2 regions of the Ignatzschineria indica genome follow, and region 1 is predicted to be linked to the other one. Evidence: riboswitches for the same ligand, from Rfam matches in the RefSeq annotation. Region 1 holds a riboswitch; the other holds the start of a gene.
What was found. Region 1 has a riboswitch for preQ1 ahead of queF (preQ(1) synthase). Riboswitches for the same ligand answer to the same signal wherever they lie in the genome.
Positions count from the first base shown of each region.

Region 1 (4,469 bases):
AACATCGAGGTGAGGGGATAGAGTCGTGATAAGCAATCTAAAAGCGTCCTCGCTATTAGATCATCAAAATCGGAGTAATGAGAGGCTGAGCGATCCCCTAAAGGAGATATCGGCGGTTGATATGCCCGTAAAGCCTTTAAAGATTCTCTATCAGGATGATACTTTGATCGCTATCGATAAGCCTAGTGGTTGGTTTGTTCATCGCTCTCCTCTCGATCCTAAAGTAACGGAGATTGTTCTACAACGATTGCGAGATCAAGTAGGTGCCTATCTCTATCCTGTACACCGTTTAGATCGACCGACATCGGGCGTACTCTGTTTTGCTTTAGATCAAGCGAGTGCTCGCGCTTTAGGGGCGCAATTTATGGCACATTCGTTAAAAAAAGAGTATCTCGCCTTAGTGAGAGGATATGTTGAGAATGAAGGGGTGATTGATTCCCCGCTCTCCTTTATCCGCGATAAGATTGCCGATCGAGATCGGGGAGAGATAGCTGATCAAGAGGCGATTACTTTCTACCATCCTTTAGCTCAATGTGAGATACCGTTATCCACAGGGAAATACCCAACATCTCGTTATACGCTTCTCTCTTTATCACCTGAAACGGGAAGAAAACATCAACTTCGCCGCCATATGAATCACTTCTCCCATCCTATTATTGGGGATAGTACATATGGTGACTTACGGCATAATAGGCTCTTTAGAGAGCATTATGATGTTGAGCGATTACTATTACACGCTTATCGTATCACTTTAGTGCATCCTAAAAGTGGAGAACCTTTAACGATTACAGCTCCTTTGGATAACTTGTGGATAACTCTGTTGACAAGGTTGGGATGGAATCCCTCTATCATTACCTCAATAGGGCTCCATAATTCTTAAGAATCATCTTTTGATATCATCTTTTGAGGTAAGAGTGAGCGCGGTAGTTGTCTTTCGTGGCTCTAACACCCTTTTTATGGATCGGGCTTGGTGAAAATAAAAAAAAGATCTATTCAATGATAGATCTTTTATTGATGGTGATCGTAAAAGAGAGCTCTAATCGAGAATTTTTCCCTTTGTCTCGGGAATTAAGAAGATAAAGGAGAGCGCAGAGAGGAGGTAGACACCGGAGATAAGGCTTAAAGCGTAGCTAATATCATGTTTCATCGCTAATGTTCCGATAATAACAGGTGCAAATCCCGCGATTCCTCGCCCTAAATTGAAGATAATATTTTGCGCAGAAGAGCGCGCTTCCGTTGGATAATGTTCAGAAAGCAGCGCACCGTAACCTCCCATCATGCCATTGACGAAGAATCCTAAAATTGCCCCTAAGAACATTAAGACGTAGTAGTTTGATTGTTGGAAATAGATCCAGACAAAAGCAGCACTCACTAAAAGAAAGAAGATATAGGTTGGACGGCGCCCTATTTTATCTGAAGTTGCGCCAAAAGTGAGTGTTCCGATAACCATCCCAATGGTTGTAATAATGGTCCAGAAGAAGGTCCCAGAGAGCGTAAAGTTATGCTCTTTAGCAAGCATCATCGGCATCCAGATCATAATGCCGTGAAAACCAAAGTTTTGGACACTGGTGGCAATAATGAGCCCAATGGTGGTCAATGTTGTGCGCGAATCTTTAAATAGTGGCTTGATCGATATCTTATTCCGATTTTCCCGTTTTACTTGTAACCAGATCTCTGGCTCACTAAGATTTCGACGAGTCCACCAGACTAAAAGTGCCGGGAGTGCGCCAATAAGGAACATTCCATGCCAACCGATATAGGGTGAGAGGAGGCTTACTAATGCCGCTAAGACGATTCCTACCTGGAAGCCGATCGCGACTACCGCAGTTGCGCGCGAACGCTTATGTGCCGGCCATGTTTCTGCTACCAATGTCATGCCGATACCAAACTCTCCCCCTAAACCTAAACCGGCGATAAAGCGGAAGATGGTAAACATCTCAGCGCTTGTTGAGATTGCCGCAAGCCCGGTAAAGATCGAGAAGAGGAGAATCGTCCAGTTAAAGACACGAACGCGACCAAACTTATCTGCCAGCATTCCAAAGAAGATACCACCGATGACCGTTCCTATTAAGGTGATGGTCTGAATCATGCCACCTTCAGCATCTGTTAATCCAAATTCTGCTTTAATAAGAATCATCGCAAAGGCGAGAATCATAATATCAAGGCCATCCATAGCATAGCCTAATGTGGAGGCGAGTAATGTCTTTCGATCACCTTTTTTGATAATCGGCACCTGTGTCTGCTGTTGCATAAAAGATCCTTTCTGAATGAGTAGGAGGGGGAGATTAAAACGGAAAATATTATAGCAAGATCTTACTTGAACTGATAAAAAAGCCGCCATTTTTGCAGAAGGTTAGTTGAATTATGAGAAGGGCGCGTCAATAGATCTGCGCTTAATTGATCAGTGAGGGAAAAGCCTTTGATTTTCCCCCTTATCATTCAAATAATTTCTCTTTTAGAGTCACAATGTTATTATTGCCCTTCAAATTAACTGTGGTTCGCAACCATCCCACATGAAAAAACTAGGAATGAATAATGAGTAATAAGAAAGAGCAATTAGAAAATTTAACCCTATTAGGTAATCAAGCAACGATCTATCCTACTGAATATACGCCCCAAATTTTAGAGACATTTAAAAATGCGCATCCCGATAGAGAGTACTTTGTCAATTTTCATTGTCCTGAATTTACAACGCTCTGTCCGATGACAAATCAACCCGATTTCGCGACAATCTATATCTCTTATGTCCCAACAATTGAGATGGTGGAGAGCAAATCACTAAAACTCTACCTCTTTAGTTTTAGAAATCATGGCTCATTTCATGAAGATTGCGTCAATATTATTATGGATGATCTTATTAAATTGATGGATCCTCTCTATATTGAGGTACGCGGGGAATTTACGCCTCGAGGTGGAATCTCGATCCATCCATATGCTAATTATGGAAAAGCAGGAACTCAATGGGAAGCGGTCGCCACTCAGCGCTTAGCAAATTTTCAATTTTAAAGAGTTATCTGAGTCATCTTGTTAAAGATGCTCTAAAGGTTAACTAAAAAAACACTAAAATTGATGAGAAGTCGATTGAAAGTTGATTGAAAGTTGCTTTTCTCCCTATTTCGATACTTTTTTAATATTGATTAAATAAAAAGATTATTGAATTAATCTTTCATCTAATCCTGTTATTGCCGATTATTTAACTCAATTTTAACGCTATTTAAAAATGAATTTCGGTGAAAAAGAGAAGAGGGATGAAGCGTTACCCGATACGCATAAAAGAGATAAGATAGAAAGCTCTTTTTCTTAGATCATCTTTTAATAATAAATCAATCGATTTGTCTATTAATTGATCATATTGCAAACTTTTTGTAAAAAGTTTCCCTTTGTTGTAAAAAAATATATAAAAAAACAGATCTCTCAAAAAAGGCTATTAATGGCTATTTTGAGAGATTTTTTTGTTTTTTTAGAGTAAAAAAAGCGCAAAAAGTGATTTTATAATTTGGGAAACGCTATTCCGCTTTGCTATGTTGTATTTAAGGATATGGAAATAAAAAAAGAGCAAAGGAGTGATTGATTGAAGAGATTCCTTTACCAGAAGGAAGCTTAAGAAATTAATCAGAATTAATCAGAGTTAATCGAAAATAATCGAAAATAATCGAAAATGATCAATATTTTATTATTTTGAGAATAAAATCAGAATCTATTTAAGGATATTTCAATAGAGTTGGAATAAGAAGTGTGGGCTATTTTCTAGTAGAGAATGGCCTCTTTGAAAGCGATAATTTATATAAAGCATATGTAAAATATATATATAAATATAATTTAATCTGCTCTCAACTACTCTTTCTAATCATCAATTATGATTCACGACTCTCAATTGACACTGGTGATAGCACTCCTCACTCTGACAAATGAAGATGTAACAGATATTGCTGTAGATACCCTGTTGCTGGAAGATTTAATAGAGGATTAAGATCGCTCTAGAGAGCGATTAACTACAAGAAAGGATCTTAATTTTAACCATGATGTAGAAGAAACCAAAGGAGAGTTGTAATGAGCATGAAAACAGCAGGAGAGAGATTTCGCGAAGCATTAAAAGAGGAGTCTCCCCTTCAATTAATGGGGGTGATCAATGCCAACCACGCCTTGTTAGCTGAAAGAGCAGGTTTTAAATCGATCTATCTTTCAGGGGGTGGTGTAGCGGCAGGATCATTGGGTATACCTGATCTTGGAATTACGACGTTGCAAGATGTGTTGATCGATATTGATCGTATTACCAATGTCACCGATCTTCCCTTAATTGCAGATGCTGATATCGGATTTGGAACCTCAGCCTTCAATGTGGCGCGTACCGTGAAGTCTTTTATTAAGGCGGGTGCTGCTGGATTACATATTGAAGATCAGGTGGGTGCAAAACGTTGTGGTCATCGTCCTAATAAGGAGATTGTCTCTAAAGAGGAGATGGTTGATCG
Region 1 covers NZ_QEWR01000008.1:56,015-60,483, forward strand. Annotated here, with positions in the region: gene gspG (type II secretion system major pseudopilin GspG) at 1-29, shown strand, start outside; gene truC (tRNA pseudouridine(65) synthase TruC) at 122-880, shown strand; gene DC082_RS10110 (MFS transporter) at 1,037-2,251, opposite strand; PreQ1 riboswitch class I at 2,488-2,532, shown strand; gene queF (preQ(1) synthase) at 2,536-3,006, shown strand; gene prpB (methylisocitrate lyase) at 4,051-4,469, shown strand, end outside.

Region 2 (4,469 bases), on a different contig from region 1:
GAAATTGTGGAGTATTTTAAAGCGGGAAATTATGAATCCCCTTTTCTCCTACAGCTCGATCAACGTGAACTTGAGTGCCGCTTCTACTACCCTTATATCGAAAATAATCTACTCATTATTGCTCGAGATGTAACCGATAGAGAGGTTGCGGAGCGAACGCGTCAAACCTTCTTCGCTAATGTTAACCATGAATTACGGGTGCCCTTAACGGTGATTAAAGGGTATGTCGAGATGTTACAGAGCAATTTGGCAGAATCAGAGCGCGAGAGTTTTGAAGCTAAGGCGCTCGATCGTATCGAGGAGCAAGCGGAGCGACTTCACTCCTTAGTGATTCAACTGATGGCATTAACACGCCTTGAGACAGGTGCTAAGTGGGATCGTGCCGAAGTTGTTCCTCTTTCACAACTCACCGCTGAGATGCTCGATGATTATTATCAGCAACATCCCGAATCTCGAGATTATATTACCGCAGAGATTACCCCAAACTTAACTGTTCTCGGCAGTCAGGATCAACTTAAGCAGGTGGTTCTCAATCTCTTTTACAATGCCATTGAACATAATCCTCCCCAAACGCCGATCCATCTTCTACTAACAAAGGTAGATAATGGTAGTGAACAAGGCGAGATTCTCTTTCAGCTCTCAGATAGAGGAAAAGGAATTCCTCCAATGCATCTTCACAAATTAACAGAGCGTTTCTATCGGGTCGATTCCTCTCGCAACCGCGAGCAATCGGGAGGAAGTGGTTTAGGTTTAGCCATTGTTAAACATGCTCTCAATAATCATGAGAGTCAGCTAGAGATTAGCAGTGAAGTTGGGAAAGGAAGCTGCTTCTCTTTTCGTCTTAAAGCTCACCTATCAAAAATGTAAGAGACGATTCTCAGCCGTTTTTTAGCTCTTACAACAAAGGCTGAACGCTGCCGGATCTCACTATCGCGTATTTTCATCAATTTCTCGCCGGCATCAGGCACCAAAGATGCCAACCTGCGGGCATGCAGGAGTTATAAGAGCGAAATGGTTATCTCCCGACGCTCAACAGATTCTCTTATGGATCGAATCAACTAAACAACAGAAGCTAATGAGATGCCGAAGATCACTCCTGCATACTTTCAGAAACTACGCGCTGGTATGAGTCGTAATCTGATCGATTCATCACCGGCACGTTATTACCCTGCTCTATCTATTGACTCTTGAGGGAAGCTAATTTTCTTAAAAGATAGTTGAGCAATATTCCATAGAGCGGGAGGAAGAAGATTGCTGAGATAACGATCTTAAAGAAGTAATCCACCATAGCGATTTCTGGCCAATTCTCTGCCATAAAATCATCATCACTTTGATAGAACGCAATACTAAAGAAGACTAGAGTATCGATTAAATTCCCCACGACAGCCGCGGCACTCGGTGCAACCCACCAACGCTGATTTTGACGAAGATAATTAAAGACAGTGATATCGATCAACTGCCCAACGAGATAAGCAGAGAAACTCGCAAGTGCAATACGCGCAACAAAGAGATTGAAGGTCGCCAAAGACTCCCAACCCACCCATAATCCCTTAAAGAAGAGAACAGAGAGAAGATAAGAGATCATCAATGCCGGGATCATCACCACAAAGATAATTCTCCGCGCTAATGATGCCCCAAAAATGCGTATCGTCAAATCGGTGGTCAAAAAGATAAAGGGAAATGTAAATGCCCCCCAAGTGGTATGAAAACCGAAGATCGTAAAGGGTAACTGAACTAGATAGTTACTCGAGGCAATAATCAGAATATGAAAAAAGGAGAGAATATAGAGCGCACGCTGCCGCTGCTCTGGCGTAAAGTTGTATTGAATCATCGATTAAATTCCTTAGTTTTTTTATGTGGGAGGATTGCGAACCACGAATGAAAGGCGATCATTCTAACGGATTTACGCCGAACAGCAACTATTAATTGCAAGAGTGGGGAGGAGTCTAAACCCTAACCCCCAACCATTAGTACTATCTTCTGACAACGCCATAGCGCTTTAATGAAGACTTAATGAAGACTGAGTCGATCAGTCAATCAATTATCGATCTCAAAAAGATCGGCAAATTTCTCAACATCGAGATATTTAGCATACTCTTCAATACTCTCAAGCACACTCTCATCCTCTAATAGAGAGAGAGCATTGCAATCTCTCCTAATGCACTAAAACCGACTTCCATTCCCTCTTCAACTTGATCTGTCACCACTAACATTACCAAAGCAATTTTACAATCTTGAGTAACAAGACGCTCATAAAGACGCGCAACACGCTGATTCATCAAACGTCGCTCTGCCGGAGTAATCGCCGAATAGGCAACTAAGTGAGGATGGGAAGAGATCGCTAAATAGACCCATTGAGCTAACTCTACCCGATCAACATCAGAGGTGCGCTCTATAAGACAATTTTTAAAGTTATCGATGGGGACTGATTGAGCAGATGCAATCGGGGAAGAGAGTGAAAGCCCTGCGACTAAGAGTAAGGCACTCACACGGAAAAGAGATTTTTTAAGTGAAGCAATAACTTGAAAAGAGAGAGACATCGATACTCCTAAATGACTTGCCGGCATCAGATCAATTGATCAGCTGATGAAAGATAGCAAGAAGATAAAGATATGAATAATAGTAGATCAATAATAGAGATCACTAATAGATATTGATGCTTATTATTTGCTAATGGCTTCCCTTTGTCACTGAAATAGTGACATAAAAATGATCTCGATAGTGATCGAACAATATTCAAACAGAGATCCTATAACGATATAGAAGGACGGTAAAAGAGAACAATAAAAAAGGATCAGCTCATATTTTAAACTGATCCTCCATTGAGTTATTAATCATAAAGCCCTTATAGCAAGGGTTAAAGTGCTTTACGATCTCGCTGATCGAGCAGCTCTTGTAATCGCTCATTCTTCTGGACACGAATATCTACCCCTTTGACGAAGTAGATAATAAATTCGCAGATATTTTGGCATCGATCCCCTATTCGCTCTAAAGAACGCGCACAATTCATCGCCTTTAAGATAGAGGGGATAGAGCGAGGATCTTCCATCATATAGGTCATCAACTGACGAATAATATTCTCATATTCACTATCGATCTTATCATCTTCGGGATAGATCGATAAGACGGCTTCAAGATCCATACGTGCAAAGGCATCTAATACCTTTTCAAAGAAATTAAGGCTCCGAATCGCTAGAGACTCTAAAGAGACGGTAATCGCATCAAGATGCTCCGGCGCCGGCGTAATATAGGCCATTTTAGCAATATTTCGAGCAGTATCGGCGATACGCTCAAGCTCGGCGATTGTCTTAATAATTACAATTAGAAGACGAAGATCACTCGCTGTTGGTTGCCGTTTTGCGATAATCATAATACAGAGCTCATTGATCTCAACCTCTAACTCATTGATCACCTCATCTCGCTCAATAATAGCATGGGCTAAGGCCTCATCACGCTGACTCATCGCTTTGATCGAATCGCGAATCTGCCGCTCAGTTAACCCACCCATCTCTAATACTTTACTCATCGAACGCTCAAGCTCAGCATTAAATTGCGCTGAGATATGGCTCGTAAAATCTAACTTCTTCATGCGTTCCCTTCTCTTCTCAATATCAATCTCGTTCTCAAAACCCGTTCTCAAATCTCGTTCTCAAAACTCAACCACTCATACTCAATCATTAACCGTAACGACCGGTAATATAATCTTCTGTCTGTTTGTGATTCGGTTTTGTGAAGATCGTATCGGTATCATCAAATTCGATCAGATCTCCTAAATACATAAACGCCGTCTTATCTGAACAGCGTGCTGCCTGCTGCATATTGTGAGTCACCATCACGATGGTGTAATCCTCTTTTAGCTCAAAGATCAACTCTTCAATCTTACCGGTTGAGATGGGGTCGAGCGCCGAACAAGGCTCATCCATTAGAAGAATCTCCGGGCGAATAGCAATTGCACGCGCGATACTCAATCGTTGCTGCTGTCCGCCAGAAAGATTGGTGCCATGTTCATGAAGCTTATCCTTAGTCTCCGACCAGAGTGCCGCTTTTGTTAAGGCCCACTCTACCCGCGCATCCATATCGGCTCTTGAGAGATTCTCAAAGAGTTTGACGCCAAAGGCGATATTGTCATAGATCGACATGGGAAAAGGAGTGGGTTTTTGAAACACCATGCCAACATTAGCACGCAGGAGAGCGACATCTTGCTTGGAGGTTAAGATATTCTCCCCATTGATCAAGATCTCCCCTTCAGCGCGCTGCTCGGGATAGAGTTCAAACATCTTATTAAAGGTTCGAAGCAGTGTTGATTTACCACAACCAGATGGGCCGATAAAAGCCGTTACCTGATTTTCGGGAATATCGAGTGTAATATCGTGAAGTGCGTGAAATTTATGGTAATAAAAGTTTAAATTTCTAACGCTAATTTTTGCCGGGCGATCCTCTTTAACAGGGGGCTTAACTGCCGCTGCGGC
Region 2 covers NZ_QEWR01000002.1:536,890-541,358, forward strand. Annotated here, with positions in the region: gene phoR (phosphate regulon sensor histidine kinase PhoR) at 1-867, shown strand, start outside; gene DC082_RS02410 (7-cyano-7-deazaguanine/7-aminomethyl-7-deazaguanine transporter) at 1,178-1,831, opposite strand; PreQ1 riboswitch class I at 1,838-1,882, opposite strand; gene DC082_RS02415 (hypothetical protein) at 2,127-2,540, opposite strand; gene phoU (phosphate signaling complex protein PhoU) at 2,858-3,589, opposite strand; gene pstB (phosphate ABC transporter ATP-binding protein PstB) at 3,678-4,469, opposite strand, start outside.
Region 2: linked by a shared signal. The riboswitch ahead of DC082_RS02410 (7-cyano-7-deazaguanine/7-aminomethyl-7-deazaguanine transporter) and the one ahead of queF (preQ(1) synthase) in region 1 are both predicted to bind preQ1.